One region of the Pantoea nemavictus genome, then DNA from elsewhere that is predicted to be linked to it. Evidence: predicted binding sites of a transcription regulator. Region 1 holds the regulator's gene; the other holds the start of a gene.
What was found. Region 1 encodes sigma-54, which starts transcription at its own class of promoters, with help from an activator protein. Its sites were predicted from a motif close to GTTGGCACANNTTTCGCTNT; they were not measured.
Positions count from the first base shown of each region.

Region 1 (3,415 bases):
TGCCGCGCGATGCGGGGCGTATCGTGATTGATGATGAAGATATCAGCATTCTGCCGCTGCACGCACGCGCACGTCGCGGCATCGGCTATCTGCCACAGGAAGCCTCGATTTTCCGCCGCCTGAGCGTGTACGACAACCTGATGGCTGTACTGCAAATTCGTGATGACTTAACGGAAGAGCAGCGCCAGGATCGTGCCAACGAGCTAATGGAAGAGTTTCATATTGCACATTTGCGCGACAGCATGGGCCAGGCGCTGTCAGGCGGTGAGCGTCGTCGTGTGGAAATTGCTCGTGCACTGGCAGCGAATCCGAAATTTATTCTACTGGATGAACCATTTGCTGGCGTTGACCCCATTTCGGTTATCGACATCAAAAAAATCATTGAGCATTTACGCGACAGTGGCCTTGGCGTGTTGATTACCGACCACAATGTGCGTGAAACCCTCGCAGTCTGTGAACGCGCTTATATCGTCAGCCAGGGACATTTGATTGCCCATGGCACGCCTGATGAAATTCTTGTAGATGAGCAGGTTAAGCGTGTTTATTTGGGCGAAGAGTTCAGACTCTGATAAGGTGTTGTAACACCCTACGTTTGCTTAGGAAATTCTAACCGAATTATGAAGCAAGGTTTGCAACTCAGGCTCAGCCAACAGCTGGCGATGACACCACAGTTGCAGCAAGCAATTCGCTTGCTGCAACTCTCTACGCTTGAACTCCAGCAAGAACTCCAACTGGCGCTGGAAAGCAATCCGCTGCTTGAACAAACCGATCTGCATGAAGAAGTCGACGCACGCGAATTTCAGGATCAGGAAAGCGATTCGTTAGACACGCGCGAAGCACTTGAACAGAAGGATATGCCCGAGGAGCTGCCGCTCGACGCGACCTGGGATGAAATTTATACCGCTGGCACCCCTTCCGGCACAGGTACCGATTATCAGGACGACGAACTGCCGGTCTATCAGGGTGAAACGACTCAATCGCTGCAGGATTACCTTATGTGGCAGGTTGAGTTGACGCCTTTCACCGATACCGATCGCGCCATTGCCACCTCCATTGTCGATGCCATTGACGACACCGGCTATCTCACCGTCAGCTTACAAGACATTTATGACAGTATTGGCGATGAAGAGCTGACGCTGGAAGAAGTCGAAGCCGTGCTGAAACGCGTACAACGTTTCGATCCGGTGGGCGTAGGTGCGCGCGATTTACGTGATTGCCTGTTAGTTCAGCTATCGCAATATTCCGCCGCAACACCCATGCTGACAGAAGCTCGTTTGATTGTTAGCGAACATCTCGATTTACTGGCTAATCACGACTTCCGCAGCCTGATGCGCGTCACGCGTCTAAAGGAAGAGGTGCTAAAGGACGCGATGCTGCTGATTCAGTCGCTCGATCCGCGTCCAGGCCAGTCGATCAATACCAGCGAGCCGGAATATGTGATTCCCGATGTGCTGGTGCGCAAAGTCAGCAAACGCTGGACGGTTGAACTCAACTCCGACAGCATGCCGCGCCTGAAGATCAATCAGCAATACGCTGCGATGGGCGGTGCCGGACGTAATGACAGTGACAATCAGTTTATTCGCAGCAACTTACAGGAAGCCAAGTGGCTGATTAAGAGCCTGGAGAGCCGCAACGACACGCTGCTGAAGGTGACACGCTGTATCGTTGAACAGCAGCAGGCGTTTTTTGAGCAAGGTGAGGAGCACATGCGTCCGATGGTACTGGCGGATATCGCTCAGGCCGTTGATATGCATGAATCCACCATTTCCCGCGTCACCACGCAGAAGTATTTACACAGCCCGCGTGGCATCTTTGAATTGAAGTATTTTTTCTCCAGTCACGTCAACACCGAAGGCGGCGGCGAAGCCTCTTCCACGGCGATTCGTGCACTGGTAAAAAAATTGATCTCTGCGGAAAATCCCGCAAAACCCTTGAGCGACAGCAAACTGACCTCCATGTTATCCGATCAGGGCATCATGGTAGCGCGACGTACGGTTGCTAAATATCGCGAGTCTTTATCTATACCGCCATCAAACCAGCGTAAGCAATTGGTTTGACCGAACGAAGAAGGAAGACCTATGCAGCTAAACCTTACCGGACATAATGTTGAAATTACCGAACCTCTGCGTGAATTTGTAAATAGCAAATTTGCCAAACTGGAACACTATTTTGATCGTATCAATCAGGTTTATATTGTTCTAAAAGTAGAGAAGGTAACGCAGATTGCGGATGCAACACTGCACGTCAACGGCGGGGAGCTGCACGCCACATCGGAAGCGGAAGACATGTACGCGGCCATCGACGGGTTAATCGATAAGCTCTCCCGTCAGCTGACCAAACACAAAGACAAACTGAAAAAACACTAACCTTCACGCTTGCAGAGTGCTGACTGATTCGGCACTTAGAGCCAGGATGGGGCGGATTTAACCGCCCCGTTTTGTCATCTGCGCAAGCGCCAACGGGCGTAGGGCAATGAAACCCATTGTCTGCTCCTCGCGGCTATGTGAACTCGCAAGTGAAACGATGATGAACAACGATCTAACACTGGAATTGAGCTCGGTCCTTTCCCTGGACTGTACCCGTAGCGGCGTACACTGCCAGAGTAAAAAACGCGCGCTGGAAATTATCAGCGAGCTGGCAGCGAAGCAGCTCAATCTGCCGCACCAGACGCTTTTCGAAGCAATCCTCACCCGCGAACGTATGGGCAGTACCGGCATTGGCAACGGCATCGCCATTCCACACGGCAAGCTGGAGGAGGACACGTTACGCGCTGTAGGCGTATTTATCAGCCTTGATCAGCCTATCGCTTTTGATGCGGTTGATAACCAGCCGGTTGATCTCCTGTTTGCTCTGCTGGTGCCTGCGGACCAGTGCAAAACCCACTTGCATACGCTTTCGCTTGTCGCCAAGCGTCTGGCGGATAAAACCGTCTGCCGTCGTTTACGCGCGGCACAAAGCGACGAAGAGCTCTACGCCATTATCACAGAAGCTCAGGAAGCACACTCTTAAGCGACAAATACTTTTACCGGCGTCTTCGCCGGTTTAAAACGGGAGAAATGTGATGGTGCTGATGATCGTTAGCGGTCGTTCAGGCTCAGGAAAGTCAGTTGCGCTGCGTGCCCTTGAGGACATGGGTTTTTACTGTGTTGATAACCTGCCGGTCGTGCTGTTGCCAGAGTTGGCGAATACCTTAACTGAACGCAACATCTCTGCGGCGGTTAGCATTGACGTGCGTAACATGCCTGAATCGCCGGAAGTGTTCGAAGCCGCGCTCAATAATTTGCCCGACACCTTCTCGCCGCAGCTACTTTTTCTTGATGCCGATCGCAATACACTGATCCGTCGCTACAGCGATACACGTCGCTTGCATCCGCTTTCGAGCAAAAATTTGTCGCTGGAAAGCGCCATTGATGAA
Region 1 is NZ_JBBGZW010000001.1:2,658,544-2,661,958, reverse strand. Features, by position in the region: gene lptB (LPS export ABC transporter ATP-binding protein) at 1-569, shown strand, start outside; gene rpoN (RNA polymerase factor sigma-54) at 618-2,057, shown strand; gene hpf (ribosome hibernation promoting factor) at 2,079-2,366, shown strand; gene ptsN (PTS IIA-like nitrogen regulatory protein PtsN) at 2,527-3,009, shown strand; gene rapZ (RNase adapter RapZ) at 3,062-3,415, shown strand, end outside.

Region 2 (3,415 bases), 550 kb from region 1:
GGGCATTGCCGCTGGCTTGCTGGTGAGCTTTGTTTTGCTGCAATTGCTGGCGGCGGGATTGCACTATTTTCAAGCGTTGCTGTTTAACCGCGCGGCAATTGGCGTGGTGCAGCAACTGCGCGTTGATGTGATGAACGCGGCGCTACGCCAGCCGCTGAGCGCCTTCGACACGCAGCCGGTGGGGCAGATTATCTCCCGCGTCACCAACGACACCGAAGTGATCAAAGATCTCTACGTCACCGTGGTAGCCACCGTATTGCGTGCTGCTGCGCTGATTGGTGCGATGCTGGTGGCGATGTTCTCACTGGATTGGCGCATGGCGCTGGTCGCGCTGGTGATTTTCCCGTTGGTGCTGACGGTAATGCTGATATATCAACGCTTCAGCACGCCGATTGCACGTCGCGTACGCAGTTATCTGGCGGATATCAACAACGGCTTTAACGAAGTCATCAACGGCATGAGTGTGATCCAGCAGTTCCGCCAGCAGGCGCGCTTTGGTGAGCGCATGGGCGAAGCCAGCCGTTCACACTATCTGGCACGGATGGAAACGCTGCGGCTGGATGGCTTTTTATTGCGCCCGCTGCTGAGCCTGTTTTCCGCCATGATTCTTTGCGGTTTGCTGATGCTGTTTAGCTTTGCCACGCCGGGCGTGTTTGAAGTCGGCGTACTCTATGCCTTTATTACCTATCTTGGCCGGCTTAACGAGCCGCTGATTGAGCTGACCACGCAGCAGTCAATGCTGCAGCAAGCGGTAGTGTCTGGCGAACGTATCTTCGAACTAATGGATGCCGAACAGCAAGGTTACGGCGGTGATATTCAGCCGCTGGCCTCCGGCAGTATTTCGCTGCGTGATGTGAGCTTTGCCTATCGCGATAATCGCGATGTGTTGAGCAATATTAACCTTGAAGTGCCGGCGCGTAATTTTGTTGCGCTGGTCGGTCATACCGGCAGCGGTAAAAGCACCTTAGCCAATTTGCTGATGGGCTATTATCCGGTAACACGCGGTAGCATCGAACTGGATGGTCGCCCGCTGCCGCAGTTGTCGCATGCCGCCTTGCGTCAAAGTATTGCGATGGTGCAGCAGGACCCGGTGGTACTGGCAGATTCGCTGCTGGCCAACGTGCGTTTGGGCCGCGATATCCCGGAAGAGGAGGTGTGGCAGGCGCTGGAAACGGTGCAGCTGGCACCACTGGCACGCAGCATGGCTGAAGGGATTCACACGCGGCTGGGCGAGCAGGGTAACAATCTGTCGGTTGGGCAGAAACAGCTACTGGCGCTGGCTCGCGTGCTGGTTTCACTGCCGCAGATTTTAATCCTCGACGAAGCCACGGCCAATATAGACTCCGGTACGGAGCAGGCCATTCAGCATGCGTTACGGGCGCTGCGCCAGCACAGTACACTTGTGGTCATCGCGCATCGGCTTTCCACCATCACGGAAGCCGATCAGATTTTAGTGCTGCATCGCGGTCAGGTGGTTGAGCGCGGAACGCATGCTGAACTGCTGGCTGAGCAGGGCCGTTACTGGCAAATGTATCAGCTACAGCAGGCGGGCGATGAACTCGCGGCGGGCATCCCCGTACAAGCTGAAGGGTGAATTGCACCTTTTTTGCACAGTTTTATCGGAATGTTCTGTATTGATGCACCCCTTTGAGGCCTGGAGCACCAAAGGGGTGCAACATTGCAACACCTCTCTTGCCACCACTCCCCAATTAGCGCCATACCTCACATAACGAAGCGCCATGCAGCGCGCCCAGGCTACTGACATTCCCCTTTTTTTATTTATGGCACAGCCTTTGCTTATATCCCTACGTGTCCGCGAAGACTCACTCAATTTCTTATCCGGAGGGGAACGTATGAAGCTGGTTACCGTGGTAATCAAACCATTTAAGCTGGAGGACGTGCGTGAAGCCTTATCCTCTATTGGCATTCAGGGACTGACAGTTACCGAGGTGAAAGGTTTCGGTCGCCAGAAAGGTCACGCAGAGCTTTATCGCGGTGCCGAGTACAGCGTTAACTTCCTGCCAAAAGTAAAAATTGATATCGCTATTGCGGACGACCAGCTTGATGAAGTGGTCGATGTCATCAGCAAGGCCGCTTATACCGGCAAAATTGGCGACGGCAAGATTTTCGTCGCAGAACTGCAGCGCGTCATTCGTATTCGTACCGGCGAGACCGACGAAGCAGCACTGTAACTGGGGCTCTGAATTGTGATGGGATGGAAAGAAATGAATAAACTGATAACGAAGTTGGGCCTCACCAGCCTCGCGCTGTTACCTTCTCTGGCGATGGCGGCAGCACCTGCGGTGGCAGATAAAGCTGATAACGCCTTTATGATGATCTGTACCGCGCTGGTACTGTTTATGTCAATTCCAGGCATTGCGCTGTTCTACGGTGGTTTGATCCGCGGGAAGAACGTGCTGTCAATGCTGACTCAGGTTGCGGTGACGTTTTCACTGGTGTGTGTGCTGTGGGTCATCTATGGCTACTCGCTGGCGTTCAGCGAAGGTAACGCCTTCTTTGGTAGCTTCCAGTGGGCCATGCTGAAAAATATTGAGCTGAAAGCCTTGATGGGCAGCTTCTATCAGTACATCCATGTCGCGTTCCAGGCTTCCTTCGCCTGTATCACCGTTGGCCTGATTGTGGGTGCGTTAGCTGAGCGTATTCGCTTCTCTGCGGTACTGATTTTCGTGGTGGTGTGGCTGACGCTGGCCTATCTGCCAATCGCACACATGGTTTGGGCGGGCGGCTTGCTGGCGCAAGATGGCGCGCTCGACTTCGCAGGCGGTACTGTAGTGCACATCAACGCCGCTGTTGCCGGTCTGGTCGGTGCTTACCTGGTGGGTAAACGTGCTGGTTTCGGTAAAGAAGCGTTCAAACCGCACAACCTGCCAATGGTATTCCTTGGTACGGCGATTCTGTATGTGGGCTGGTTCGGCTTCAACGCCGGTTCTGCATCTTCTGCTAACGAAATCGCTGCGCTGGCCTTCCTGAATACCGTTGTAGCAACGGCGGGTGCTGTTCTGTCCTGGGTGTTTGGCGAGTGGGCGGTACGTGGTAAACCTTCTCTGCTGGGTGCTTGCTCGGGCTTCATTGCGGGTCTGGTGGCGATTACCCCAGCCTGTGGTTACGTGGGTGTTGGCGGCGCGCTGATCATCGGTCTGGCGGGTGGCTTAGCCGGTCTGTGGGGTGTGACAACGCTGAAGAAATGGCTGCGCGTTGATGACCCATGCGATGTATTCGGTGTGCACGGCGTGTGTGGCATCCTCGGCTGCATCCTGACCGGTGTGTTCGCTTCATCTTCACTGGGCGGCGTTGGCTACGCAGAAGGCGTGACTATGGGCCATCAGGTGTGGATTCAGCTGTTCAGCGTGGGTGTGACTATCGTCTGGACTGCGGTTGTTGCCTTCATCGGCTT
Region 2 is NZ_JBBGZW010000001.1:3,206,304-3,209,718, forward strand. Features, by position in the region: gene WH298_RS14615 (SmdB family multidrug efflux ABC transporter permease/ATP-binding protein) at 1-1,594, shown strand, start outside; gene glnK (P-II family nitrogen regulator) at 1,854-2,192, shown strand; gene amtB (ammonium transporter AmtB) at 2,226-3,415, shown strand, end outside.
Region 2: a site for sigma-54 is predicted at 1,781-1,800, ahead of glnK (P-II family nitrogen regulator). Genes of this name have one in related genera too.